Regions from separate parts of the Streptomyces sp. KPB2 genome, predicted to be linked through region 1. Evidence: riboswitches for the same ligand, from Rfam matches in the RefSeq annotation. Region 1 holds a riboswitch; the other holds the start of a gene.
What was found. Region 1 has a riboswitch for S-adenosylmethionine ahead of thrC (threonine synthase). Riboswitches for the same ligand answer to the same signal wherever they lie in the genome.

Region 1 (14,623 bases):
CCTCGGCCTGGCGCTGACCGCCTGCGGCAACAGCGGCGGCGACGGCGACGTCAACGTCGACGCCGCCCCCACCGCGACCGCGACGAGCCCCGCGCAGACCCCCACGGCGCAGTCCCCCTCCGCGGACGACGGCACCGCCACCGGCGGCGCGTCCTCGCAGACCCCGACGGCGTCGAAGCCGGACCGGGGGACGGGGGTCAAGTGCACGGACCAGCGGGACTACGCCGGCGACCCGCGGTCCAACGCCGAGATCAACTCCATCGGCGCGGACACCGGCACCTGCCCCGAGCCGCAGTCGGGCAAGGCGCCCTCCGGCACCCCCAAGCAGGACGGGGTCAAGTGCACGGACCAGGTGAACTACGCCGGTGACCCGCGGCCGAACGCCGAGATCAACTCCATCGGCGAGGAGACCGGCACCTGCCCGCCGGTGCGGGACAAGTAGCCCGCGTCAGCCGCGCAGCGCCTCCAGCTGCTCCAGGAACCAGCGCGCCGGGGGCAGCGCGGTGCCGGCGGCCGCCAGCCGCTTCGAGCGTTCGGCCCGTTCCCCCGCCGGCAGGCCGAGCGCCGTGTGCAGCGCGTCCGCCGTCCCCACCACGTCGTACGGGTTCACCACCACGGCGTCCTCGCCCAGCTCCTCGTACGCCCCCGCCTCCCGGGACAGCACCAGCGCGCACCCCGCGTCGGAGACGACCGGCACCTCCTTCGCGACCAGGTTCATCCCGTCCCGGACGGGGTTGACCAGCGCCACGTCCGCCAGCCGGTACGCCGCCAGCGACCGCGCGAAGTCGTCCTTGAGATTCAGCACGACCGGCGTCCACCCCGGGGTGCCGAACTCCTCGTTGACCGCGTTCGCGACCCGCTCCACCTCGGCCGTGTAGTCCCGGTACACGGCGAGGTCCTGCCGCGAGGGGTAGGCGAAGGCGACGTGCACGACCCGCTCGCGCCACTCCGGCCGCCCGGCCAGCAGCTCCCGGTAGGCCAGCAGGCCCCGCACGATGTTCTTGGACAGCTCGGTGCGGTCCACCCGCACGATCGTGCGGCGGCCCTCCCCGATCTGCTCCCGCAGCTCCGCCATCCGCTCCTCGACGTCGGCCTCGTGCGACCGCTTCCGCAGGAAGTCGCCGTCGGCGCCGAGACCGTGCACGCCGATCTCCGTGCCGCCGAGCCCGCCCACCACCGCGTCGCAGCAGGCGGTGAACGCGTCCGCCCAGCGTCGGGTGAGGAACCCGAGCCGGTCGGCGCCCAGCATCCCGCGCAGCACCTGCTCGGCGATGTCGTCGGGCAGCAGCCGGAAGTAGTCGACCGGGGCCCACGGCGTGTGCGAGAAGTGGCCGATCCTGAGGTCCGGACGCAGCTCGCGCAGCATCCCCGGCACCAGCGTCAGGTGGTAGTCCTGCACGATCGCGACCGCGCCCTCGGCCGCCTCCTCGGCCAGCGCCTCGGCGAAGGCCCGGTTGTAGGCCTCGTAGGAGGCCCACTGCCGCCGGAACTCCGCGTCGAAGACCGGCTCCAGGGGCGTCTGGTACAGCATGTGGTGCACGAACCACAGCACGCTGTTGGCGATCCCGTTGTACGCGTCCGCGTGCACGTCGGCCGGTACGTCCAGCATCCGCACGCCGGCCTCGCCGACCCCGCGCCGCACCGCCTCGCGGTCGCCGTCGCCGAGCGCCGAGCACACCCACAGCGCGCCGGCGTCGGGGCCGATGGCCGACAGCCCGGACACGAGCCCGCCACCACCCCGTTTGGCGTGCAGCGACCCGTCCTCCCGGACCTCGTACGAGACCGGCCCCCGGTTGGAGGCGACCAGCACCTGAGCAGCACCGAAGCTTGAAGCCATACGCCTCAATCTAGCCCGGCCCCCCGAACCTCAAACGTTCCCCGGTGTCACCTCGGCGGCGATTCGGTCACGCGTCTTGTGCGGAAACTGTGAACAGGTTGAGGATGTGCGGTGCACATTTCAACTTCTTGGGGGGCGGGCGCACCATGCCCATACGCATACGTACGCGACACCCGCGCACCGGCGGACTCACCGGCACGGCGGCCCTGATCGCGGCCTGCGCGCTGGCCCTGGCGGGCTGCGGCGACGGCGGCGACGCGAGTACGAAGGCGGAGGCACCCACGGCGGCCACCGCGACCGCCACCGCGACGCCGAGCAGCAGCCCGACCCCCGAGACGTCCCCCAGCACTCAGACGCCGACGCCGACTCCCACCCCGACCGCCGCCACGCTGGCGGACTTCACCGGCCGCACCATGAGTGCGGCCGTCCTCGCCGCCAAGGGGGCACACGTCGACTACACCGTGCTCCTCCAGGGCACCGGGCAGCCGGCCTCCTCCTGGGGCCTCGACGAGAAGGTCTGCGAGCAGAGCGGCGGCTCCGGCACCGTGACCTTCACCGTCCCCCGCGACGGCCGCGACTGCGCCGGGCGCCTGCTGCACACGCCGAAGCCGACCCCGAAGCCGTCGAAGACCCGGGCCGACGGCACCGGCGGCACGAGCGGGGGCGGTGGAACCGGTGGCGGAACAGGCGGCGGCACCGGCGTCTGCGAGCTGATGAGCCCGGCCGGCAACTGCTACGCCGACGGCCAGTTCTGCGCCACGAAGCACCGGGGCCTGAGCACCCACGGCCGCGGCGGCGAGTACCTGACCTGCGAGCAGGACTCCGGTGGCAGGTGGCGCTGGTCGGACGGCGTCCCCGGCTGAGGCGCGGGGGTTCAGGCCACCTTCCGGGCCGCGTACTCCGCGATCTCCGCCATCGGGGGCCGTTCCTCGGTGTCCACGGCGTAGGTGCGCGGCTCGAAGCCGTCGACGCCCCGCTCGAACTGGGTGAGCGTCGGCCGGACCAGGTGACCGCGGGCCAGCCGGAGCTGGGCGGTGCGGTAGATCGCGGCGGCCATCCGGCCCAGCGCCCGGCCGTCCTGGTGGCGGTGGACGCGCACCCCGACGTCCACCTGCGCGAGCGCGTCCAGGCCCACCAGGTGCAGGGCGTCGACCAGCATGCCGAGCTCGACGCCGTAGCCGACCGGGAAGGGGAGCCGTTCCAGCAGGGAGCGGCGGGCCGCGTACTCGCCGCCCAGCGGCTGGACGAAACCGGCCAGCTGCGGCCAGTGCATGTTGAGCAGCGGGCGGGCCATCAGCTCGGTGACCCGGCCGCCCTGCCCCGGGGCGGCGCCGAGCGGGCGGTCGTACATGGCCTTGACCAGGTGCACGTCGGGATCGGTCAGCAGCGGGCCCACGATCCCGGAGACGAAGTCGGCGGAGAACTCGCGCAGGTCGGCGTCGACGAAGCAGACGATGTCCCCGCCGGTGACCAGCAGCGACCGCCACAGCACCTCGCCCTTGCCGGGCACGGCGGGGATGCGGGGGAGGATCGCGTCCCGGTGCACGACACGCGCGCCGGCCGCGGCGGCCACCTCGCCCGTACGGTCGCTCGACCCGGAGTCCACGACCACGAGCTCGTCGACCAGCGGGACCCGCAGCATCAGCTCCCGCCGGATCACCGAGACGATGTCGCCGACCGTCGCCTCCTCGTCCAGCGCGGGGAGCACCACGCTGACCGACTGCCCGGTGGTGTGCTTGGCGGACAGGAGCTGCCGGACGGTCCGGTCGCCGGCGGACCAGGAGCGTGCGTTCAGCCAGCGCTCGACTTCTTCCAGCACGTCCGGGGGTCTCCTTCGTGATCCGTGGTGATGCGCAGTGATCCGTTGTGATCCATCTCGCGGTACGGACGACTGTCTCAACGGTCCTGGCCTTCGGTTACAGTCTTGAACAACGCGTGGGACCACCGCATGCCGGGGTCGCCGCGCGCACCAGCGAAGAACAACTTCATACCGCTCATCCAGAGGGGCAGAGGGATACGGCCCGATGAAGCCCCGGCAACCCTCCAGCCGGCACTTGTCACACGGACGTGGCGAGGCTCCCGGCTAGGGAAGGTGCCAAATCCGTCTCACGGCGAGATGCGTCGTGAGGAAGATGAGGAGAAAGGGCCTCGCCTCCATGGCTGTGCAGACTGCCGAAACCTCCACGAACCCCACCGACGGCACCGTCGACCTCGGCCCCGCCGCCGCGCTGAGCTGCCGGGAATGCGGCCACAGGGTTCCGCTCGGACCGGTCTTCGCCTGCGAAGAGTGTTTCGGCCCTCTCGAGATCTCCTACGACTTCTCGGCCTACGACACCGAGGAACTGCGGGGGCGGATCGAAGCGGGCCCCGCGAACATCTGGCGCTACGCCCCCCTGCTGCCCGTCCCGGCCGACGTGGCGACCAAGCCGAACATCAACCCCGGCTGGACCAAGCTCGTCAAGGCCGACAACCTCGCCCGCGAGCTGGGCGTCACCGGCGGCCTGTACGTCAAGGACGACTCCGGCAACCCGACGCACTCCTTCAAGGACCGCGTGGTCGCCCAGGCCCTGGAGGCCGCCCGCGCCTTCGGCTTCACCACCCTGTCCTGCTCCTCCACCGGCAACCTCGCCGGTGCCGTCGGCGCCGCCGCCGCCCGGGCCGGCTTCCGCTCCTGCGTGTTCATCCCGCACGACCTGGAGCAGGGCAAGGTCGTCATGGCCGCCGTCTACGGCGGTGAGCTGGTCGGCATCGAGGGCAACTACGACGACGTGAACCGCTTCTGCTCCGAGCTGATCGGCGACCCGGCCGGCGAGGGCTGGGGCTTCGTCAACGTCAACCTGCGCCCCTACTACGCCGAGGGTTCCAAGACCCTCGCGTACGAGATCTGCGAGCAGCTCGGCTGGCAGCTGCCCGACCAGCTCGTCGTGCCGATCGCCTCCGGCTCCCAGCTGACGAAGATCGACAAGGGGCTCAAGGAGCTGATCGAGCTCGGCCTGGTCGAGGACAAGCCGTACAAGATCTTCGGTGCGCAGGCCGAGGGCTGCTCGCCGGTCTCCACGGCGTTCAAGGCCGGCCACGACGTGGTGCGCCCGCAGAAGCCGAACACCATCGCCAAGTCGCTGGCCATCGGCAACCCGGCCGACGGCCCCTACGTCCTCGACATCGCCCGCCGCACCGGCGGTGCCGTGGAGGACGTGACCGACGAGCAGGTCGTGGACGCGATCAAGCTGCTCGCCCGCACGGAGGGCATCTTCGCCGAGACGGCGGGCGGCGTGACGGTCGGCGTGACGAAGAAGCTGATCGAGGACGGCGTGCTCGACCCGTCGCTCACCACCGTCGTCCTGAACACCGGCGACGGCCTCAAGACCCTCGACGCGGTGGCCGGCACCGGCCTCACCGCGACGATCCGCCCCAACCTGGACTCCTTCCGAGAGGCTGGCCTCGCATGAGCGTGACCGTTCGTATCCCGACCATCCTGCGCACCTACACCGGCGGCAAGGCCGAGGTCAGTGCCGAGGGGGCCAACCTCGGTGAGGTCATCTCCGACCTGGAGAAGAACCACACGGGCATCGCCGCCCGCGTCCTGGACGACCAGGGGAAGCTGCGCCGCTTCGTCAACGTCTACGTCAACGACGACGACGTGCGCTTCGAGCAGGGCCTGGAGACCTCGACGCCGGACGGCGCGGGCGTCTCGATCATCCCGGCGGTCGCCGGCGGCTGATACGGGTCGTAGCGTGAATTGCCCTCTCCGTGAGAGAAACGGAGGGGGCAATTCCATGTGGTTGAGCGCGGTAGAGTTGGGGAACGCGCTCCCGATCGGCACAACGGGAACCGTTAATTCCTGCCGCCCGCCCGACAAGAAACAGCCAAAGTGTGGGTGCTTTCTGCGGCTTTTGTTCCCTTTGCGTGCCCCGACTTGACCCGTATTCAGGCGAATTCTCGCTACATTCCGGACCGGGCGCGTCCAGATTTCTCGTCCGATTGACCTGTTGCAGACGGCAGTTGGACAGATACATTCAGCCGCGGTCGACGCGTTCCGGCGCACGCCCCCAGTCGTGAGGGGGCGAGGTCTGACCCGGGTCCGCGAAGTGCGGATCTGTGCAAGGGCCAGTAATAGGGGAGTTAGGCATGGCTCAGGGCACCGTCAAGTGGTTCAACGCGGAGAAGGGGTACGGCTTCATCGCGGTCGACGGTGGTGCGGATGTTTTCGTCCACTACAGCGCGATTCAGATGGACGGCTACCGCACCCTCGAAGAAGGCCAGCGGGTCGAGTTCGAGATCTCGCAGGGTCAGAAGGGCCCGCAGGCCGACATGGTTCGCCTCAGCGCCTGAGACGCGCGGCCACCGCAGCACCCGGTCTTCATCCGAAGGGCCCGTACCTCCAGGGGTACGGGCCCTTCGGCCTGCCCGGACGCGTGCCGTCCCCTTGTTCGCGGGTGGCTGACCGCCCGGCCCGATCCCCGAGAGGCGCTTGCACTCGACCATGCCGAGTGCTAATCATTGGCGTTAGCACTCTGAAGGTGAGAGTGACAACGAAGGACCGGGTCGGTGAGGCCCGCGGGCCGGGTGGGGAAGGAACCACAAGGCCGGCGAGCCGTCCGTCGCGGGCGCGGGCGCGGTCCGAAGGAATCACCCCCAGTCCTGGAGGGACCACTTCACATGGCCAAGATCATCGCGTTCGACGAGGAGGCGCGGCGCGGCCTCGAGCGCGGCATGAACCAGCTCGCGGACGCCGTCAAGGTGACGCTCGGCCCCAAGGGCCGCAACGTCGTCCTCGAGAAGAAGTGGGGCGCCCCCACGATCACCAACGATGGTGTCTCCATCGCCAAGGAGATCGAGCTCGAGGACCCGTACGAGAAGATCGGCGCCGAGCTGGTCAAGGAAGTCGCCAAGAAGACGGACGACGTCGCCGGTGACGGTACGACCACCGCGACCGTTCTCGCCCAGGCCCTGGTCAAGGAAGGCCTGCGCAACGTCGCGGCCGGCGCCAACCCGATGGCCCTCAAGCGCGGTATCGAGAAGGCCGTCGAGGCCGTCTCCGCCGCCCTGCTCGAGCAGGCCAAGGATGTCGAGACCAAGGAGCAGATCGCCTCCACGGCCTCCATCTCCGCCGCCGACACCCAGATCGGCGAGCTCATCGCCGAGGCCATGGACAAGGTCGGCAAGGAAGGCGTCATCACCGTCGAGGAGTCCCAGACCTTCGGTCTGGAGCTGGAGCTCACCGAGGGTATGCGCTTCGACAAGGGCTACATCTCGGCGTACTTCGCCACCGACATGGAGCGTATGGAGGCGTCGCTCGACGACCCGTACATCCTGATCGCCAACTCCAAGATCGGCAACGTCAAGGACCTGCTGCCGCTCCTGGAGAAGGTCATGCAGTCGGGCAAGCCGCTGCTGATCATCGCCGAGGACGTCGAGGGCGAGGCCCTGTCGACCCTGGTCGTCAACAAGATCCGCGGCACCTTCAAGTCCGTCGCCGTCAAGGCCCCGGGCTTCGGCGACCGCCGCAAGGCCATGCTCGGCGACATCGCCATCCTCACGGGCGGCGAGGTCATCTCCGAGGAGGTCGGCCTCAAGCTGGAGAACGCCACGCTGGACCTGCTGGGCAGCGCGCGCAAGGTCGTCATCACCAAGGACGAGACCACGATCGTGGACGGCGCCGGCTCGGCCGACCAGGTCCAGGGCCGCGTCAACCAGATCCGCGCCGAGATCGAGAACAGCGACTCGGACTACGACCGCGAGAAGCTCCAGGAGCGTCTGGCGAAGCTGGCCGGCGGCGTGGCCGTCATCAAGGCCGGTGCCGCCACCGAGGTCGAGCTCAAGGAGCGCAAGCACCGCATCGAGGACGCCGTCCGCAACGCGAAGGCGGCCGTCGAGGAGGGCATCGTCGCCGGTGGTGGCGTGGCCCTGCTCCAGGCCTCCCAGGTCTTCGAGAAGCTGGAGCTCTCGGGTGACGAGGCGACCGGCGCCAACGCCGTGAAGCTCGCCCTGGAGGCCCCGCTGAAGCAGATCGCCGTCAACGGCGGTCTCGAGGGCGGCGTCGTGGTGGAGAAGGTCCGCAACCTGACCGTCGGCCACGGCCTGAACGCCGCCTCCGGTGAGTACGTCGACATGATCGCCGAGGGCATCATCGACCCGGCGAAGGTGACCCGCTCTGCCCTGCAGAACGCCGCCTCCATCGCCGCGCTGTTCCTCACCACCGAGGCCGTCATCGCCGACAAGCCGGAGAAGGCCGCTCCGGCGGGCGCCCCGGGCGGCATGCCGGGCGGTGACATGGACTTCTGATCGACCGGTTCCGGTTGATCGACCGTCCTGCACGGACCGAGGGCGGCACTCCCCGAGAGGGGGTGCCGCCCTCGGGCCTTTCCGTGTTCCCGGCCGGCCGCCGTATGTGTCCCGGGTCACGGCGGATCGGCGGCCACGAACGGAATGCCCCGACCGGGCCGGGCCGTTCACCGAGGAGTGCGATGAATGCGCGCGCACATACCACCCGGTACCTACTCCAGGGAGCCCGCAAGTGACCGCCACCCCCACCGAGGCCGCCACCCGCGCCGCCCAACTGCTCGCCCGCCCGGCCACGATCAACGGCCTCACCGTGCCCAACCGCATCGCGATGGCGCCGATGACCCGCATGTTCTCCCCGGGCGGCATCCCCGGCGAGGACGTGGTCTCGTACTACGCGCGCCGCGCCGCGGCCGGGGTCGGCCTGATCGTCACCGAGGGTACCTACGTCGGGCACGAGTCCGCCGGGCAGAGCGACCGCGTGCCGCGTTTCCACGGCGAGGAGCAGCTCGCCGGGTGGGCGAAGGTCGCCGAGGCGGTGCACGCGGGCGGCGGCACGATCGTGCCGCAGCTGTGGCACATCGGCATGGTGCGCAAGGACGGGGAGCAGCCCTTCCCGGACGCCCCCGCCGTCGGCCCGTCCGGCCTGCGCATCGGCGAGGACGAGCCCACCGGGAAGGCGATGACCCAGCGCGACCTGGACGACGTCATCGGCGCCTTCGCCGAGGCCGCCGCGGCCGCCGAGCGCATCGGCTTCGACGGCGTGGAGATCCACGGAGCCCACGGCTACCTCGTCGACCAGTTCCTGTGGTCCGGCACCAACCGCCGTACCGACGCCTACGGCGGCGACCCCGTGGCCCGGACGAAGTTCGCCGCCGAGATCGTGGCCGCCGTACGGGAGACGGTCTCCGCCGACTTCCCGGTGATCTTCCGCTACTCCCAGTGGAAGCAGGAGGCCTACGACGCCCGCCTCGCCGAGACCCCCGAGGAGCTGGAGGCCATCCTCGCCCCGCTCGCCTCGGCCGGCGTCGACGCCTTCCACGCCTCCACCCGCCGCTACTGGCTCCCCGAGTTCGAGGACTCCGACCTCAACCTCGCCGGCTGGACCAAGAAGCTCACCGGCAAGACCGCCATCACGGTCGGCTCGGTCGGCCTCGACGGCGACTTCACCAAGGCCTTCCAGGGCGAGGGCGCCCCGGTGCGCAGCCTCGACAACCTCCTCGACCGCCTGGAGCGCGACGAGTTCGACCTCGTCGCCGTCGGCCGCGCCCTGCTCCAGGACCCGCGGTGGGCCGAGAAGGTGCTCGGCGGCCGCTTCGACGAACTCGCCCCGTACGACGCGGCATCGCTGAAGACCCTCGGCTGAGCGCGGTGCGCACCACGGCGTAGGGTCCGGAGGATGACGATCCCTGGACCCGCCGAGTCAGTGGAACCCGTGGTGCGCACCTCCGCCGGTGCGGTGCGCGGCCGGACCGAGGACGGCCTGGCCGTCTTCCGCGGCATTCCCTTCGCCCAGCCCCCGGTGGGCGAGGCCCGGTTCGCCGCCCCGCGCCGCCCCCGCCCCTGGGACGGCGTGCGCGACGCGTACGCCTTCGGCCCGCCGCCCCCGCAGGACCTCGGCGTCGCGGGCACCGTCGGCCCGCCGGACGTCCCCGAGGGCGACGACTGGCTGACGGTCAACGTCTGGACCCCGGCCCCCGACCCGGCCGCCCGGCGTCCGGTCATGGTCTGGATCCACGGCGGCGCCTACAAGATGGGCCACTCGGGCAGCCCCGCCTACGACGCCCGCCGCATAGCCGCCGACGGCGACCTCGTCGTCGTCACCCTCAACTACCGCCTGGGCATGGAGGGGTTCGCCCACATCGAGGGCGCCCCCGCCAACCGGGGCCTGCTCGACCAGGTGGCCGCGCTGGCCTGGGTGCAGGACAACATCGCCGGGTTCGGCGGCGACCCCGGCCGCGTCACGATCTTCGGCGAGTCGGCGGGCGCCGGTTCCGTGGCCTCCCTGCTGGCGATGCCCCGCGCGGCCGGGCTCTTCCGGCGGGCCGTCGCCCAGAGCGTGCCGGGCACCTTCTTCTCCACCGAACTCGCCCGGGACATCGGCACCGACCTGGCCGCCGAACTGGGCCTGCGCCCGACCGTCGCCGACCTCTCGGACATCGCCCCGGACCAGCTCGTCAAGGCCGGTCAGGCCCTCGCCCCGAAGATGCCCGGCAACGTCGCCCGCTGGGGCCAGGCCGCCCCCACGATCACCCCGTACGCCCCGGTCGTGGACGGCGAGTTCCTGCCGGTCGCGCCGTGGCAGGCGCTCGCCTCCGGCGCGGCCCGCGACGTGGAGCTGATGGTCGGTCACAACCGCGACGAGAACCGCCTGTTCAGCGCCCTGGCGGGCAGGCTCGGCGAGGTGGGCGAGGACCGCGCGGGCGCCGCCCTGCGTCTGTACGCCCCGGGCGGTGAAGCGGCCTACCGCGCCGCGTTCCCGCAGGCGTCGGCCAACGACCTCTACGAACGCGTCCAGACCGACTGGCTGTTCGCGATGCCGTCCCTGCACCTGGCCGAGGCCCACCTCGCGGGCGGCGGCCGGGCCCACGTCTACGAACTGACCTGGCCCGCCCCCGCCTTCGGCGGTGCCCTGGGCGCGTGTCACGCCCTGGACATCCCCCTTCTCTTCGGCGCCTTCCAGGCCGACCTGGCACGGCTCCAGTTCGGCGGCGCGGAGCCGTCCGAGGAGGCGCTGGCCCTGTCGTCCCGCTTCCGCGCCTCCTGGACCGCCTTCGCCCGCACCGGCGACCCGGGCTGGCCCGCGTACGACACGCAGCGGCGCCTGGTCCAGGTCCTGGACACCGAACCGACGGTCGCGCCCTACCCGGAGGAGACCTCCCGACGCCTGTGGGAGGGCCACGAGTTCACACCCCTGCCGCTGCTGAGGGCCAAGGGGTGAGCGGCGGAGGACACCTGGTGGCCCGGCCGGCCGTCCCCCGCCCGGGCCGGAGGCGCCGCCGCCCTTGATCGGCTTCCGGGCGGCGCCTAGGCTCCGGTGCCCATGGGGACGGGGGATGCATCCGGCGGGCGTCGCGCGGGGCAGGACGGGCGGGTCGGGCGCCGGGTGGTCGCGGGGCTGCTGGCCGTGGCGGGGACGGCCGTTCTGGGCACGGTGTTCGTCGTCCTGCCGGGCGTGGTGGTCGACCACGATCTCGCCGGGGCGAGCGTGGCCGCACCGGACCGGCTGAAGGCGGTGAACGATGTCCGCACGACGCTTCTGCAGGTGATCGGCGGCCTGGTGGTGCTCTTCGGCGCGTACGCCACCTGGCGCCAACTGCGGGTGAGCCAGGCCGGCTTGCGCGCCACCCAGGAGGGCTACGTCACCGACCGGTTCAGCCGGGCCGTCGACCAGCTCGGCAGCGACAAGCTGGATGTGCGCATCGGCGGGCTGCACGCACTGTGGCGGATCGCGGAGCAGTCCGACCGCGACCGGGAGGCCATCATCTCCATCCTGGCCGCCTACCTGCGTACCCACCTGCCCTGGCCGCCCGCCGGGCCGCAGGCACCGGCTGCCGACGTGCCCATCAACGACATCGCACCCCTGGAGACCCGGACCGCCGACGCCCAGGTGGCGCTCACCGCGCTCGGCGTGCTGTGCGAGCACCGGGAGCAGTCCTGGGTCAATCTCAGCCTCACCGACCTGCGCCGGGCCGACTGCGACGGACTGTGGTTCCCCGAGGTCAACTTCGACCGGGCCTGCATGGAGGCGGCGAGCCTCTACCACGCCAATCTGACCCAGGCGTCCCTGGTCTCGCTCAACCTGCGGCACGCCGACCTCACGACGGCGATCCTGCGCCGGGCCCGTTGCGTTCTGACCGACCTGCGGGCCGCCAAGCTGGTCGGGACCGACCTGCGCGACGCCGACTTCACCGGGACCGACCTGCGCGAGGCGAACCTGCGCAAGGCCGACGCCCACGGCGCGGTCTTCCACCGCGCGGACCTCCGTCTGGCCGACCTGCGCGGCACCGACCTGAGCACCGCCGACCTCGCCGAAGCGCGGCTGACCGGTGCCCTGGCCAGCGAGCACACCCGCTGGCCCGCCGGTTTCGACCGCACGGCCGCCGGTGTCGTGGACGCCGAGGACCCCGGCCCCGAGCCGTCACCCCTGCTCCAGCCCCCCGGGACGACGTGGCAGGCCCCGCCGCTGCGGTCCACGCCCTGACCGGCGCTCGAACGCGCGTGGTTCAATGACCGCATGGGGGAGGACCGCATGTCTCTGGGGCCACTGGAACTGGCCGACGGGCGTTGGCGCGTCGGGGACGCCGAGCGGAGCGACGGCCACTGGGTGGAGTTCCGCCCGGACGGGCTCCACCAGCACGAGCCGGACTCCGAGGGGCAGTTGATCCCCTGGTCCAGGATCATGGACGGCATCAGGCTCACCTGGGGCAAGCACGCCTGGAGCACCAACAACAGGGGCCAGTACACGCTGAAGGGCATGGTCGCCACGCGGGACGGCGGCTGGTTGCACATGACACTGCGCCACCCGTACGAGGACCACCAACTGCGCTTCGACCAGCACACGCGCCCTTACCGGGCGGTTGACGCGCTCCGGCTGGAGGCCCTGCTGCGGCAGCTCACCGCTGACGGAAGGCTCCGCGTCCTCGGCGACCCCGACTGGGTGGGCCGTGCCGCGGCGTGCCTGGCCGGCGGGGAGAACCGCCGGATCACCAGCCGCTCCCTGCGGCAGGCCGTGTCGGAGGCCCTGGCGGCGGCCGGCCCCGGCAACGCCTGACGGGCGGCGAGTAGAGGCGGGGCCCTCCTGGGCTACCCGTCCCCCTCCGGCGTCACGAGGCGTTCGACCGCCGCCGCCACCAGTTCGTCGCGCTCGGCCGGGGTGAACACGTCCGGCAGGGTGAGCTGTTCGACGATCAGCCAGTTCAGCGTGAGGATGAGCAGCTTGACGGCCATGGCGTCGCCGGGGAGGCCGGACGCCTCGTGGTGGGCGACGTTGGCGGCGACGTCCTCACGGACGCGTTCGGTCAGCACCGCGCGCAGTTCGGGACGCCGGGTGGCCTCCAGGCGCAGTTCGAGCAGGGCGAGGTAGCCGGTGCGGAACGCGGCGACGCGGTCGACCAGTTCGCGCATCAGCTGTACGTAGGTGTCGCGGTCGCGGGGGACCGTGTGCTGGCGCGCGAGGGCGGCCTCGCCGGGGTGCAGCCGCTCGTAGACCCGGGCGCCCGCCTGTGTGAGCAGGTCGTCGCGGTTGGCGAAGTAGTTGGACGCGGTGCCGGCCGGTACGCCGGCCTCCGTGTCCACCGCCCGGAAGGTCAGCCCCCGGGCGCCCTGTGCGGCCAGCACCTCGATCGCGGCGTCCACGAGGGCGGCGCGCCGCTCGTCGTTGCGCCTCACCATGAGCAGAACTCCATTGACACCACTCCATGTGTAGTACTACGTTCAAACCACTTCGGTCAGAGTACTACGTGAGGGGCTCTTCTTGCGCAAGCTCGTGTACTACGTCGCCGTCACCCTCGACGGCCGTATCGCCGGACCCGGCGGAGAGTTCGACTTCTTCCCGCTCGGCGACGAACGGCAGGCCGCCGCCTACTCGGCCTGGGTCAACCCGCTCTACCCCGAGACCGTGCCGACCGCCTACCGCGCCGCCGTCGGTCTCACGGACGTGCCCAACCGGAACTTCGACACCGTGCTGATGGGACTCGGCAGCTACCGTCCCGGCCTCGACGAGGGCTACCCCAGCCCGTACGCGCACCTGCGCCAGTACGTGGTGTCGAGCACCCTGCGGCCCGACGAGGCGGACCCCGCCGTCACCGTCGTGCCGAGCGACCCGCTCGGTCTCGTCCGTGAGCTCAAGGCGGAGGACACCGGCCTGGACATCTGGCTGTGCGGCGGCGGAAAGCTCGCGGGCGCCCTGCTGCCCGAGATCGACGAACTGCTGATCAAGAGCTATCCGGTGATCGCCGGTGCCGGCGTCCCGCTGGTCGACGGCGCCTTCGACCCCACGGTGTTCGACGCCGCCGAGCGCACCGCCTTCACCAACGGCGTCACGCTCACCCGCTTCACCCGCCGGTGAGGGGGCGGGACTCAGAGCCCGCCCATCGGCTCGATGTCCACCCGCACCGGCGTCCCCCACACCCGCAGCACCTCGTAGTCGGTGAACTCGTGGACGATCCGGTACGCCATCGCGGCGCGCGGGCCGCGCAGTTGCGCCGCGATGTACAGCTCGGCCTCGCGGCGGTCGCGGCGCGGGGTGCCGCACAGCTGCCACGCCTGGCCGTTCCACAGCTCGGGCAGCCAGCGCTGCTGGGGCTGCGGGCGGTCGCCCCGGACGCCGTAGCGGGACTGGACCGGCTCGGCGGGCCGGTGCGGCACCGGGCCGCCGCCGTACTCGGCGCGGCGAGCCGTGCGGCGGCGGGTCTCGCACAGCAGGCACAGGTCGGGGGCGCCCTGGTCGACCGGCCCGTTCGGGTGCTCGGGGCAGCGGGTGCTGGGGGCCGTCGTCGTGAC
Region 2 (14,623 bases), 1.4 Mb from region 1:
CGCTGTACACCATGGTTCCGCTCGTCATCGTCTCGGTGTTGTTCTACTTCACCGCTCGTGACGAGTCCGATCTCATGAGCCTCAACAAGAAGCCCGACCTCACGGTCAACGTGGTCGGCTTCCAGTGGAGCTGGTGCTTCAACCACATCGAGGACGTCCCGGGCTCCACCGGCGACGCCAAGACCTCCAAGGAACTGGCCGGCATCCCGGACCGGTTCGTCGAGGACTTCCCGGCGAACGCCGGCGGTGTCTACGACTGCGGTACCCCCGGCACCCGGAACCCGCAGACCAACAACCCGGGCCCGACCCTCTGGCTCCCCAAGGGCAAGACGGTCCGCTTCGTCCTGACCTCGCGTGACGTCATCCACTCCTTCTGGGTGGTGCCGTTCCTCATGAAGCAGGACGTGATTCCGGGCCACACCAACGCCTTCGAGGTGACCCCCAACAAGGAGGGGACCTTCCTGGGCAAGTGCGCCGAGCTGTGCGGCGTGGACCACTCCCGGATGCTGTTCAACGTCAAGGTCGTCTCCCCGGAGCGCTACGAGCAGCACCTCCAGGACCTCGCGAAGAAGGGGCAGACCGGTTACGTTCCCGCGGGCATCGCTCAGACGAGCCACGAGAAGAACCGGGAGACGAACAACCTGTGAGCATCCTCAACGAACCCCAGGGTGCCTCGGCAGCGGAGGACTCGTACGAGAACGAGCTGCCGGTACGGCGCAAGCAGCCCGGCAACGTCGTGATCAAGTGGCTCACGACCACTGACCACAAGACGATCGGCACGATGTACCTGGTGACGTCGTTCGCGTTCTTCGTGATCGGCGGCGTGATGGCGCTCTTCATGCGCGCCGAGCTGGCCCGGCCGGGTCTGCAGATCATGTCGAACGAGCAGTTCAACCAGGCGTTCACGATGCACGGCACGATCATGCTGCTGATGTTCGCGACGCCGCTGTTCGCGGGCTTCGCGAACTGGATCATGCCGCTGCAGATCGGCGCGCCGGACGTGGCGTTCCCCCGGCTGAACATGTTCGCCTACTGGCTGTACCTGTTCGGCTCGACGATCGCGGTGGGCGGGTTCCTGACCCCGCAGGGCGCGGCCGACTTCGGCTGGTTCGCGTACTCGCCGCTGTCCGACGCGGTGCACTCGCCCGGTATCGGCGGTGACCTGTGGATCATGGGTCTGGCCTTCTCCGGCTTCGGCACCATCCTCGGCTCGGTCAACTTCATCACCACGATCATCTGCATGCGCGCGCCCGGCATGACGATGTTCCGCATGCCGATCTTCACCTGGAACGTGCTGCTGACCGGTGTGCTGGTCCTGCTGGCCTTCCCGGTGCTGGCCGCGGCCCTGTTCGCGCTGGAGGCCGACCGCAAGTTCGGTGCCCACATCTTCGACTCGTCCAACGGCGGCGCGTTGCTGTGGCAGCACCTGTTCTGGTTCTTCGGGCATCCAGAGGTGTACATCATCGCGCTGCCGTTCTTCGGCATCGTCAGTGAGATCATCCCGGTCTTCTCCCGCAAGCCGATCTTCGGCTACATGGGTCTGATCGGCGCGACGATCGCGATCGCGGGTCTGTCGGTGACCGTGTGGGCCCACCACATGTACGTCACGGGCGGCGTGCTGCTGCCGTTCTTCTCCTTCATGACCTTCCTGATCGCGGTCCCGACCGGTGTGAAGTTCTTCAACTGGATCGGCACCATGTGGAAGGGCTCGCTGTCCTTCGAGACACCGATGCTGTGGTCCACCGGCTTCCTGATCACCTTCCTCTTCGGTGGTCTGACGGGTGTCATCCTGGCCTCGCCGCCGCTGGACTTCCACGTCTCGGACTCGTACTTCGTGGTGGCGCACTTCCACTACGTGGTGTTCGGCACCGTGGTGTTCGCGATGTTCGCCGGCTTCCACTTCTGGTGGCCGAAGTTCACCGGCAAGCTGCTGGACGAGCGCCTGGGCAAGATCACGTTCTGGACGTTGTTCGTCGGCTTCCACGGCACCTTCCTGGTCCAGCACTGGCTGGGCGCCGAGGGCATGCCGCGCCGTTACGCGGACTACCTGGCGGCCGACGGCTTCACCGCCCTGAACACGATCTCGACGATCAGCTCGTTCCTGCTCGGCATGTCGCTGCTGCCGTTCTTCTACAACATCTGGAAGACGGCCAAGTACGGCAAGAAGATCGAGGTGGACGACCCCTGGGGCTACGGCCGTTCGCTGGAGTGGGCGACCTCCTGCCCGCCGCCGCGGCACAACTTCCTCACGCTGCCGCGCATCCGCAGTGAATCCCCGGCCTTCGACCTGCACCACCCCGAGATCTCCGCGCTGGACCAGCTGGAGAACGTCGGTCACGGTGAGAAGGCCCTCGCCGGCGGCAAGGAGGCCGGGAAGTGAAGATCCAGGGCAAGATTTTCATCTGGCTGAGCGTCTTCCTGCTCGCCGTGGCGATCGTCTACGGCTACTGGTCGAAGGAGCCCGCGGGCACCACGGCGCTGTTCCTGGCCTTCGGCCTGGCCATCATGGTCGGCTTCTACCTCGCCTTCACGGCGCGGCGGGTCGACGTGGGCGCGCAGGACAACACGGAGGCGGACGTCGCGGACGACGCCGGCGAGGTCGGGTTCTTCAGCCCGCACAGCTGGCAGCCGCTGGCGCTCGCCATCGGCGGCGCCTTCGCCTTCATGGGCATCGCCCTCGGCTGGTGGCTGATGTACTTCTCGGCACCGATCCTGCTGATCGGCCTGTTCGGCTGGGTCTTCGAGTACTACCGCGGTGAGAACCGCACCCAGTAGCACGCGCCGAGCCCGAAGGGGCCCGGACACTCCGTCAGGGGTGTCCGGGCCCCTTCGTCTGTCGTACCGCCGCTCACTCGTCCGGCTTATCCACCGTGCCGCCGTTGACGTCTCTCCTTAGCGTGAGTCCATGAGCAACACGGTTCACTTCCAGGCGCGGGGGCGTACGGTCGTCGGCTGCACGCTGCTGGTGATGGCCCTCGGCGCGAGCGTCACCGCCTGCAGCGGCGACGCCGACGACCCGCTGTCCGCCACCCCCTACGACGCGGCCGGCCAGATCTCCTTCAACGGCCCCACGGACGCCGGGAAGAAGGCCGACCCGGACAAACCCCTGGAGGTGGTCGCCGAGGGCGCCGACGGGCGCATCACGGACGTCACAGCCGTGGACGCGACCGGACGCTACGTCGCGGGCGAGCTGTCCGCCGACGGCGCCCGCTGGCACAGCACCTCACCGCTGGCCGCCAACGCCAGCTACACGGTGCGTGTCAGCACCGAGGACGGCGACGGGGCGCCGGGCCGCAAGGTGCTCACCTTCGAGACCGGGAAGCCGGGCGCCAAGAAGGCCCTGGACGTCGTCTTCGGGCCCAAGGCGGGCGCGTACGGCGTCGGCCAGCCCATCACGGCGGAACTCAGCCAGCCGGTCAAGGACCCGGCCCAGCGGGCCATAGTGGAGCGCGCCCTGAAGGTGGACTCCACGCCCGCGGTGAAGGGCGCCTGGTACTGGGTGGACGACAAGAAGCTCCACTACCGGCCCGAGGACTACTGGCCCGCCCACGCCACCATCCAGGTCCACAGCACCCTCGACGGCATCAAGATCGGCGACCGGATGTGGGGCGGCAAGGCCAAACCCCTGAAGATCACCACCGACGACCGCGTCGTCGCCGTCACCGACGCCGCCGCGCACACGCTGACCGTCTACCAGGACGGCGAGGCGATCCGGGAGATCCCGGTCACCACCGGCAAGCCCGGCTTCGAGACCCGCAACGGCGTCAAGGTCGTCCTCGGCAAGGAATCCTTCGTACGCATGCGCAGCAGCACCGTCGGCATCGCCGAGGGCTCCTCGGAGTCGTACGACCTGCCGGTCTACTGGGCCACCCGGGTGACCTGGAGCGGCGAGTACGTGCACGCCGCCCCCTGGTCCGTCGGCTCCCAGGGCATCGCCAACGTCAGCCACGGCTGCGTCGGCATGAGCACCGACAGCGCGGAGTGGTTCTTCAACGAGGTCCAGGAGGGCGACCTCGTCGAGGTCGTCAACTCCGGCGGCGAAACGATGGAACCCTTCGGCAACGGCTTCGGCGACTGGAACATGGACTGGGCGAAATGGCGCACCGGCAGCGCCCTGACGGGCACCGCGGGGAACGCGTCCGGCACGGCAGAACAGGCCCGCCTGCGACCGGAGAGCGCATGAAGACGCCGTCCGGGGCAGTGCCGTCAGGGGCGCGGGGAACTGCGCGACCAGCCACAACGGCGCCGCACCCGCCCATGCCACCCGCACCCTCGAGCTGGAAGGCGCCCTAAACCCCCTGCAGCCTCTTCTCCCGCAGCAAAGCGGCCAGCGCCGACGCGAACTCCACCGGCTCCACCGGCGCCGTCACCGCCGCCTCCGCCCGGCTCCAGGTCGCCAGCCACGCGTCCTGCGGCCGTGCGATGAGCAGCAGCACCGGCGGGCACTGGAAGACCTCGTCCTTGATCTGGCGGCACATGCCCATGCCGCCCATGGGCACGGCCTCGCCGTCCAGGACGCAGACGTCGATCCCGCCCTTGTCCAGCTCCTTGAGCACGGCGGCCGGGGTCGCGCACTCCACGAACTCGACCACGGGCACGTCCGGAGCCGGCCGGCGGCCGGTCGCGAGCCGCACCTGTTCGCGGGTGTTGGAGTCGTCGCTGTAGACCAGCACCGTGGCGGTCGCCTGCATGCTTCCTCCGATACGCGGTGAGACCGGTGAAGGCTGTCGTAGCCCGTTGGGGCGGATGCTACTCCCTCGAACGCCCCGTCAGCACTGGTTCGGACAGGCCTTCGACAGGCCACCGACGGGCCGTTCGATGGGCCATCCGGGCCGTACAAGCAGGGGGAACACACCGAACGGCACCCCCCGGGGTGAGGGCGGGATAAGCGACCGACATAATGTCGGTCGTGGCGACAGCAACGACAGTAGAAACCGGGCACGCGCACCCGTCGGTCAACCGGCCGAACCTCACCAGCGTCGGAACCATCATCTGGTTGAGTTCCGAGCTGATGTTCTTCGCGGCCCTCTTCGCGATGTACTTCACCCTGCGATCGGTGACCGGCCCGGACTTCTGGTCCGAGAAGGCCGACGCGCTGAACATCCCGTTCTCCGCGACGAACACCACGATCCTGGTGCTCTCCTCCCTCACCTGCCAGCTCGGCGTGTTCGCGGCCGAGCGCGGGGACGTGAAGAAGCTCCGGATGTGGTTCATCGTCACCTTCGTGATGGGTGCGATCTTCATCGGCGGTCAGGTGTTCGAGTACACCGAGCTGGTCAAGCACGAGGGCATCTCGCTCTCGTCGGACCCGTACGGCTCGGCGTTCTACCTGACCACCGGCTTCCACGGACTGCACGTGACGGGCGGACTGATCGCCTTCCTGCTGGTCCTGGGCCGCACCTACGCGGCCCGGAGGTTCACCCACGAGCAGGCGACCGCCGCCATCGTCGTGTCCTACTACTGGCACTTCGTCGATGTGGTCTGGATCGGCCTGTTCGCCACGATCTACCTGATCAAGTAGTCGCGGCACGCACCCGCGCAATACCAGAAGCATCGACGCAGAAGATCCTGACACCGGGGTAATCCGTGAAAAAGCTCTCCGCACGACGACGCCATCCGCTGGCGGCACTCGTCGTCCTACTCCTCGCGCTGGCATGCACAGGGGGGCTGTACGCCGCGTTCGCACCCGCGAGCAAGGCGCAGGCCGATGAAACCGCCCAGTCCCTCGCCATCGACGAGGGCAAGAAGCTCTACGCCGTCGGCTGTGCCAGTTGCCACGGCACCGGAGGGCAGGGCACCACCGACGGTCCGAGCCTGGTCGGCGTGGGCGCCGCGGCCGTCGACTTCCAGGTGGGCACCGGCCGCATGCCGGCCCAGCAGCCGGGCGCGCAGGTCCCGAAGAAGAAGGTCATCTACTCCCAGGCGGAGATCGACCAGCTCGCGGCCTACGTCGCCTCGCTGGGTGCCGGTCCGGCCATCCCCTCGGAGGAGAAGTACGGCCCCGAGGGCGCGGACATCGCCAAGGGCGGTGAGCTGTTCCGCACCAACTGCGCGCAGTGCCACAACTTCACCGGCAAGGGTGGCGCCCTGACGCACGGCAAGTACGCGCCGAGCCTCGAGGGTGTCGACCCGAAGCACATCTACGAGGCCATGCAGACCGGCCCGCAGAACATGCCCTCCTTCCCCGACACCACGCTGTCGGAGCAGAACAAGAAGGACATCATCGCCTACCTGGACGCGGTCAACAGCGACGACACCGTGGACCCGGGCGGTCTGTCGCTCGGCGGCCTCGGGCCGGTCAGCGAGGGCCTGTTCGGCTGGATCTTCGGCCTGGGAGCCTGCATCGCCGTCGCCGTGTGGGTCGCCGCTCGGACCGCAAAGGCCAAGAAGTCATGAGTAGCCAAGACATTCCAGAAGAGAACCTGCCGGCTGAGCAGGGCGGCACGCACGTGCCGAAGCCCGCGGACGACAAGCACCCGTTCGCGGACCCGGGGCTGCCGCCCCACGAGCACCGGATCCAGGACATCGACGAGCGGGCCGCCAAGCGGTCCGAGCGCACGGTCGCCCTGCTGTTCACGGTGTCCATGCTGGCCACCATCGGCTTCATCGCCTCGTTCGTCGCGATCCCGCAGGACAAGTCGATCTACGTCTTCCCGATCGGGCACATCAGCGCGATGAACTTCGCGCTGGGCCTGACGCTGGGCGTGGCGCTGTTCACCATCGGCGCGGGCGCCGTCCACTGGGCGCGCACCCTGATGTCCGACGAGGAGGTCGCCGACGAGCGCCACCCGATCGAGGCGGACCCCGAGACCCGTGCGAAGGTCCACGCGGACTTCAAGCAGGGTGCCAAGGAGTCGGTGATCGGTCGGCGCAAGCTGATCCGCAACACGATGCTGGGCGCGCTCACGCTGGTGCCGCTCTCCGGCGTCGTCCTGCTGCGCGACCTCGGTCCGCTGCCCGGGACGAAGCTGCGCCACACGCTGTGGTCCAAGGGCAAGCTGCTCGTCAACATGAACACCAACGAGCCGATGCGCCCGTCGGACATCGGGGTCGGTTCCCTCACCTTCGCCAAGCCCGAGGGCCTGGAGGAGCACGACCACGACTTCCAGAACGAGATCGCCAAGGCCGCCCTGATGATCATCCGGCTGGAGCCGGACTCCATCAAGGACAAGCGCGAGCTCGAGTGGTCGCACGAGGGCATCGTGGCGTACTCGAAGATCTGCACCCACGTCGGTTGCCCGATCTCCCTGTACGAGCAGCAGACGCACCACGCGCTCTGCCCCTGCCACCAGTCCACCTTCGACCTTGCCGACGGCGCCCGGGTCATCTTCGGTCCCGCCGGTCACCCGCTGCCGCAGCTGCGCATCGGTGTGAACGACGAGGGGTATCTCGAGGCGCTCAGCGACTTCGACGAGCCCGTCGGTCCTGCATTCTGGGAGCGCGGATGAGTACTGCAGACAACGACGCACCCCGCTCTCGCGGGAAGGCACCGGCCGGCGAACGCGTCGCCGACTGGGCCGACGGCCGGCTGGGGATCTACTCCCTGGCCAAGGCCAACATGCGCAAGATCTTCCCCGACCACTGGTCGTTCATGCTGGGTGAGGTCTGCCTCTACAGCTTCATCATCATCATCCTCACGGGTGTGTACCTGACGCTGTTCTTCCACCCGTCGATGAACGAGGTCACGTACCACGGCTCGTACGTCCCGATGCAGGGACAGCTGATGAGTGAGGCGTACAAGTCGACGCTCGACATCAGCTTCGACGTGCGCGGCGGTCTGCTGATCCGGCAGATCCACCACTGGGCGGCGATCATCTTCCTCGCCGGCATGTTCGTGCACATGATGCGCGTCTTCTTCACCGGCGCGTTCCGCAAGCCGCGCGAGATCAACTGGCTGTTCGGCTTCCTGCTGTTCGTCCTCGGCATGTTCACCGGTTTCACCGGCTACTCGCTCCCGGACGACCTGCTCTCCGGCACCGGTGTCCGCTTCACCCAGGGCGCGATCCTGTCCGTGCCGATCGTCGGCACGTACATCTCGATGTTCCTGTTCGGCGGGGAGTTCCCCGGGACCGACTTCGTCGCCCGGTTCTACTCGATCCACATCCTGCTGCTGCCGGGCATCATGCTCGGGCTCGTGGTCGGCCACCTGATCCTGGTCTTCTACCACAAGCACACGCAGTTCGCGGGCCCCGGCAAGACCAACAAGAACGTCGTCGGCATGCCGCTGCTGCCGGTGTACATGGCGAAGGCGGGCGGCTTCTTCTTCCTGGTCTTCGGTGTCATCGCGGTGGTCGCCGGCATCGCCTCGGTCAACCCGATCTGGAGCATCGGCCCCTACCGTCCGGACCAGGTGTCGACCGGCGCCCAGCCCGACTGGTACATGGGCTTCGCCGAGGGTCTGGTCCGCGCCATGCCGGGCTGGGAGATCAACCTCTGGGGTCACACACTGGTCCTCGGTGTGTTCGTCCCGCTGGTGATCTTCGGAATCTTCCTGGCGCTCATCGCCCTCTACCCGTTCATCGAGGCGTGGGTGACCGGGGACAAGCGCGAGCACCACATCCTGGACCGGCCGCGCAACGCCCCGACCCGTACCGCCTTCGGCGTCGCCTGGGTCACCGCGTACATGATCATGCTGATCGGTGGTGGCAACGACATCGTCGCCACGCACTTCCACCTGTCGATCAACGCGGTCACCTGGTTCGTGCGGATCGGGTTCTTCGTCGGACCGGTCATCGCGTTCGTCGTCACCAAGCGGATCTGCCTCGGCCTCCAGCGCCGGGACAAGGACAAGGTGCTGCACGGCCGCGAGTCGGGCATCATCAAGCGCCTGCCGCACGGTGAGTTCATCGAGGTGCACGAGCCGCTCAGCCAGGGCGCGCTGCACACGCTCACGGCGCACGAGCAGTACAAGCCGGCCGAGATCGGCCCCACGGTCGACGAGAACGGCGTCGAGCGCAAGGTGAAGGGCAGCGAGAAGCTCCGCGCCAAGCTCAGCGAGGCCTACTACGGCGAGGAGTCGCAGATTCCGAAGCCGACCGTCGAGGAGTACAAGGAGATCACGAGCGGCCACGGCCACCACTGACCCTCCAGCGTCGCCACACCACGATCGAAGGGCCCCGTCCGTTCCGCGGACGGGGCCCTTCGACCGTGTCCGGGCTGGATAGGGTGGAAGCGCAATCCCCCGTCCACGACTTTCCGCACGACACACGATTCAGGAGCGGCTCATGAGCGCTGTGACCCCCGCTGGAGGCGACACCGCGGCGGGCCGCTCCTGGCCCGCCCTGCTGAACGGACTGCTGGACGGCCGCGACCTGTCCGCGGACGACACCGCCTGGGCGCTGGACGTGATCATGCGCGGCGAGGCGACCGACGCGCAGATCGCCGCCTTCGCGGTCGGCCTGCGGTACAAGGGGGAGACGGTCGAGGAGATCTCCGGCCTCGTCCGCACCATGTACGAGCACGCCAACGTGATCGAGGTGCCGGGCGAGACCGTCGACATCGTCGGCACCGGCGGCGACGGCGCCAAGACGGTCAACATCTCCACCATGTCCGCGATCGTCGTGGCCGGCACGGGTGCGAAGGTCGTCAAGCACGGCAACCGGGCCGCCTCCTCCGCGTCCGGCGCCTCCGACGTCCTGGAGAAGCTCGGGGTCAACCTGGAGCTGACGCCGAAGCGGGTGGCCGAGGTCGCCGAGGAGGCCGGCATCACCTTCTGCTTCGCGGTGAAGTTCCACCCGGCGCTGCGCCATGTGGCGGCGGCCCGCGGCCAGCTCGGCATTCGCACGGTGTTCAACTTCCTGGGCCCGCTGACCAATCCGGCCCGGGTGAAGGCCCAGGCGATCGGCGTCGCCCACGCCCGGATGGCACCGATCATCGCCGGCGTCTTCGCCGAGCGCGGCAACTCCTCGCTGGTCTTCCGCGGCGACGACGGCCTCGACGAGCTGACCACGACCGCCACCTCCCGGGTCTGGATCGTGCGCGACGGCTCGGTGACCGAGGAAACCTTCGACCCGCGCGACGTCGGCATCGAGCTGGTGCCGGTCGAGGCGCTGCGCGGCGCCGACGCCTCCTACAACGCCGACGTCGCTCGCCGGCTGCTGGCCGGCGAGACGGGCCCCGTACGGGACGCGGTGCTGCTGAACTCGGCGGCGGCCCTGGTGGCCCTGGAGCCGGGTCCGGGACCGCTGGCCGAACAGATCCGGGCCGGGATGGACCGGGCCGCGGAGTCGATCGACTCGGGCGCGGCCAGGCGCGCCCTGGAGCGCTGGGTGGCGGCGACCCACGCGTAGTCGCCGCCTACGCCCCCGCGTGTGACGTGCGTCCCGCGATCCGGACTCGGGTTGCGGGGCGCCGATCACTTCCCCTAGGTTTTTCGACAGGTCATGAGTGACAGTCATGAGGCCCCGGCCGACTGTCCGGCAACCCTCCGTCCGTGGCGGGGTGCCCCGGGTGAAGACCAGGTCGTGGACAGCAAGGTCCACGGCAAGCGCGGACCCCTCGCGGAACCAGGGGTCCTGGGTCGTCCGAGGGAGTCTTCCGTGAACCAGCGAATGCGATAGGGCCGCAGAGCCCCGCCTCCGCACATCCCTTTTCTTCTCTTTCGCAGCGCCCTGCCGCGCGCTGGTTCTCACGGGAGTCCGTCATGTCCGCACCCGCCCCTGCCTCCGTCACCGCTGCCTCCGCCATCGCCGCCCCGCTGCCCGTCCTCGGCCGGGACGTCACCGTCCCGCTCGTCACCGGCGGGGAGGTCACGTACGCCGCGCTCGACTACGCCGCCAGCGCGCCCGCGCTCCAGCGGGTCTGGGACGACGTCGCCGCCTACGCCCCGTACTACGGCAGCGTCCACCGGGGCGCCGGGTACCTGTCGCAGCTGTCGACCGACCTGTTCGAGAACGCCCGCCGGACCGTGGCCGACTTCCTCGGCTGCCGGGACGACGACCAGGTGGTGTTCACCCGGTCCACCACCGACTCCCTCAACCTGCTCGCCGCCGCGCTGCCCGCCGGGAGCCGGGTCTTCGTCTTCGAGACCGAGCACCACGCCTCGCTGCTGCCCTGGCGCGAGGCCGACGTGACGTACCTGGACGCCCCGCGCACCCCCGCGCAGGCCGTCGAGACCCTGGAGCGGGCCCTGGCCGCCCGCGAGCCGTACGGGCCCGCCCTGGTCTGCGTGACCGGTGCCTCCAACGTCACCGGCGAGCTGTGGCCTGTGCGCGAACTGGCCGCCGCCGCGCACGCGCACGGCGCCCGGATCGTGCTGGACGCCGCCCAGCTCGCCCCGCACCACCCGGTCTCGGTGGCCGACCTGGATGTCGACTGGGTCGCCTTCTCCGGCCACAAGCTGTACGCCCCCTTCGGCTCCGGTGTGCTGGCCGGGCGGGCCGACTGGCTGCGCGAGGCCGAGCCGTACCTCGCCGGGGGCGGCGCCAGCCGCAGGGTGAGCCGGCGTGCCGACGGCGGCGTGGACGTCCAGTGGCACGACAGCGCCGCCCGGCACGAGGCCGGGTCGCCCAACGTCATCGGCGCGTACGCCGTCGCCTCCGCCTGCAAGGCGCTCACGGAGGCCGGCTTCGACACGCTGGTGGCCCGCGAGGAGTACCTGATCCGCAAGGTGCGCGAGGGCCTCGCCGACGTCCCCGAGGTCCGCGTCCTCTCGCTCTTCGGCGACGACGCGCCGCGTGTCGGGGTGCTCTCCTTCGTCGTAGAGGGCTGGAACAGCTCGCACTTCGCCGCGGCCCTCTCGGCCGAGTACGGCATCGGCGTGCGCGACGGCCTCTTCTGCGCCCACCCGCTGCTGCGCACCCTGCTCGGCAGCGACCCGCAGGCGCAGGGCGAGTGCGGCGCCCCCGAGGCGGCACCCGGGGAGAAGTCCCTCAACGCCGTCCGGGTGAGCTTCGGCGCGGGCACTCCGGACGAGCACGTCGAGCGGTTCGTGAACGCCGTCAAGGAGCTGGTGAGCGACGGCGCCCGGTGGAACTACCGCACCGAGGACGGCCGTTGCGTGCCCGACACCACCTCGGCCGCCGACGCCTGAGCGGGCGGACCCGCCAGGCCCGCTCGATCCGTCCGGCCCGGCAACCGCGAGCCCAGGAGGATCATCCGCAGCGCCCGTTCCGTGGCGTCCGTCAGGAGTTCCGAGGCTCGCAGCAGCGCGTCCGCGAGGGCCATCGGCGCCGGCAGGATGCCGTGGCAGGCGTCCACCCCCGGCACGTCGTGCGCGCCCTCGCCGAGCGTGCCGGCCAGGGCGAGGACGGGACGGCCGTGCAGCTTGGCGCGGCGGGCCACCTCGGCCGGGACCTTGCCGCGCGGCGTCTGGTGGTCCAGCGCGCCCTCCGCGGTGAGGACCAGGTCGGCGCGGGCGAGCCGGGCGTCCAGGTCGAGGTGGTCGAGCAGCACGTCGAAGCGGGGCAGCAGCCGGGCCCCGACTGCGGCGAGCCCCGCGCCGAGACCGCCGGAGGCGCCGGTGCCGGGGCCGGTGCGCAGGTCGGTGCCGACGACACCGAGGTCGCGGCCGACGACGCGCGCCCAGTTCTCCAGGCCGGCCGACAACTCCTCGACCTGTGCGGGCGTCGCCCCCTTCTGCGGGCCGAACACCCGGGCCACTCCGCGCTCTCCGCACAGCACGTTGAACGGGTTGCAGGCGACGAGCAGTTCGGTGTCCTTCAGCCGGGCGTCCAGGCCGGAGGGGTCGATACGGGCGAGACGGGCCAGCTCCCTGCCGCCGTGGGGGAGTTCGAGGCCGTCCGCGTCGAGGAGCCGGGCCCCGAGCGCCTGGAGCGCGCCGGCACCGCCGTCCGACGTACCGGAGTCGCCGCAGCCGACGAGGACGCGCCGCACCCCGGTGTCGAGCGCGGCGCGGATCAGCTCGCCGACGCCGTAGGTGGTCGTGGCCCCCGGGTCGCGCAGGCCGCGCGGGACCAGGGAGAGACCCGCCACGGCCGCCATCTCCACCACCGCCGTGTCCCCGGCGCCGAGCAGCGCGAAGTGGGTGCCGACCGGTTCTCCCACCGGGCCGGTGGCGGGCAGCGCGACCAGGCGCCCGCCGGTCGCCGAGGCCAGCGCGACGGCCGTGCCCTCGCCGCCGTCCACCAGCGGGATCCGGTCGATCTCGGCATCGGGCAGGACCCGGCGGACGCCCACCGCGATGGCGTCGGCGGCGGCCTGCGCGGACAGGGACTCCTTGAAGCCGCTGGGGGCCACGACGACACGGCTCAGCACGGAGGACGCGGAGGACGCGGAGGGCACAGAGGGCACAGAGGGCATGGAGGGCTCCTTCAGCGGGTCACTTCAGCGGGTCACGGGTACGCCGAGCAGCGGCCAGACGGCGGCGGCGAAGAACAGCACGAGCGCGGCGGTCAGCGGCGCCAGGACGGCGGACAGCCGGAGCAGGTCGCGCGGGGTGTAGGTGGGGACGCCGGGGACCTCGGAGAAGAGCGTGACCGGCTTGGCGGAGGCCGGCAGCGTGTGGCAGAAACCGGCCGCCGCCGTGGACGCGAGCGCGGCGGTGACCGGATTGACCCCGGCGCCCACGGCCGCGGCGACGACCAGCGGCACCAGCACCGAGGAGCGGGCCGAGCGGGACTGGAGCACCAGGTGGGCCGCCGTGCTCACCGCCACCACGACGCCGAGGAAGACCGCCGGCCCGACGTGCCCGGGCAGCCCCGACACCAGCCACTTCGCCGCGCCGGAGTCGGCGAGCGCGACCCCCATCGCCATGGTCGCCGCCATGAACAGCAGCAGCGACCAGGGCACCGTCTTCAGCGCGTCCTTGAGCCCCACGGTGCCGAGCGCGGGGGAGGAGGCGACGACCGCGCCGATCAGCGCCACGCCGGCGGGGGAGACCTGGTGCAGGGGCTCGCTGCACCACAGGGCCACCACCGTGGCCAGGAGCAGCGCGCAGCGCTTCTCCGCCTGTGTCCAAGGGCCGGTGACCGGGCTCTCGCTGTGCCGCTGTATCTCCTCGGCGGTGATGTGGACGGGGCCCTCGCGGTCCGCCCGGCGGGTGGTGGTCAGCAGGACCGTCTCGGCGGCGAGATGGGAGGAGGCGACGGCCAGCGGCAGGCCGAGCAGCAGCCACTGGGTGAAGCCGATCCGGTCCCCGGTCGCCTCCCACAGCACCGACACCGTGATCAGATGCGCGCCCGCGCCGATCAGGGTCGCCACCGCCGACAGCAGGATCACGGTCGGGAAGAGCAGCGCCAGCATCACGACCAGGCGCCTGCGGTCCGCCAGGGCCTTGGCGAGGGCGAGGAACACGGGCAGCGCGAGCGCCGCCCGGCCCGAGGTGGCCGGCACCGCGAACGCCGTGACGACCAGCGCGGCCGTCGTCAGGTGCGTCAACTGCCGTACGGTGCGCGCCCCGCCGACCAGGAAGGCCGCCGCCCGCCCCGCGAGCCCGGTCCGGGCCACCGCCGCCGCGAGCACGAAGGCGCAGATCAGCAGCCACACCGTGGCGTCACCGAGGGTGCCGAAGAGGGTGTCGCTGCTGATCACGCCGGTCGCGGTCAGAGCCAGCCCGGCACCCAGCGCGATGTACGTGTCGTCGACCGGCGTACCGATCCAGGCGCAAGTGGCCAGCGCGAACACGGCGAGGGTGAGGCGCGCGTCGCCGCCGAGGGCGGGGAAG

Region 2: it holds a riboswitch for S-adenosylmethionine, as region 1 does, so the genes downstream of both, D1J63_RS26915 (aminotransferase class V-fold PLP-dependent enzyme) here and thrC (threonine synthase) in region 1, are expected to answer to the same signal.

The regions. Positions count from the first base shown of each region.
Region 1 is NZ_CP034353.1:4,548,614-4,563,236, forward strand. Features, by position in the region: gene D1J63_RS20395 (hypothetical protein) at 1-442, shown strand, start outside; gene D1J63_RS20400 (trehalose-6-phosphate synthase) at 449-1,837, opposite strand; gene D1J63_RS20405 (hypothetical protein) at 1,984-2,700, shown strand; gene D1J63_RS20410 (glucosyl-3-phosphoglycerate synthase) at 2,712-3,656, opposite strand; SAM riboswitch class I at 3,829-3,976, shown strand; gene thrC (threonine synthase) at 3,994-5,286, shown strand; gene D1J63_RS20420 (MoaD/ThiS family protein) at 5,283-5,558, shown strand; gene D1J63_RS20425 (cold-shock protein) at 5,966-6,169, shown strand; gene groL (chaperonin GroEL) at 6,497-8,122, shown strand; gene D1J63_RS20435 (NADH:flavin oxidoreductase) at 8,355-9,485, shown strand; gene D1J63_RS20440 (carboxylesterase family protein) at 9,519-11,060, shown strand; gene D1J63_RS20445 (pentapeptide repeat-containing protein) at 11,163-12,323, shown strand; gene D1J63_RS20450 (hypothetical protein) at 12,357-12,893, shown strand; gene D1J63_RS20455 (TetR/AcrR family transcriptional regulator) at 12,926-13,513, opposite strand; gene D1J63_RS20460 (dihydrofolate reductase family protein) at 13,596-14,189, shown strand; gene D1J63_RS20465 (hypothetical protein) at 14,201-14,623, opposite strand, start outside.
Region 2 is NZ_CP034353.1:5,971,005-5,985,627, forward strand. Features, by position in the region: gene coxB (cytochrome c oxidase subunit II) at 1-647, shown strand, start outside; gene ctaD (cytochrome c oxidase subunit I) at 644-2,380, shown strand; gene D1J63_RS26875 (cytochrome c oxidase subunit 4) at 2,377-2,775, shown strand; gene D1J63_RS26880 (Ig-like domain-containing protein) at 2,906-4,183, shown strand; gene D1J63_RS26885 (hypothetical protein) at 4,290-4,691, opposite strand; gene D1J63_RS26890 (heme-copper oxidase subunit III) at 4,901-5,521, shown strand; gene D1J63_RS26895 (c-type cytochrome) at 5,587-6,396, shown strand; gene D1J63_RS26900 (Rieske 2Fe-2S domain-containing protein) at 6,393-7,448, shown strand; gene D1J63_RS26905 (cytochrome bc complex cytochrome b subunit) at 7,445-9,082, shown strand; gene trpD (anthranilate phosphoribosyltransferase) at 9,225-10,289, shown strand; SAM riboswitch class IV at 10,379-10,495, shown strand; gene D1J63_RS26915 (aminotransferase class V-fold PLP-dependent enzyme) at 10,643-12,031, shown strand; gene D1J63_RS26920 (glycerate kinase) at 11,974-13,215, opposite strand; gene D1J63_RS26925 (SLC13 family permease) at 13,285-14,623, opposite strand, start outside.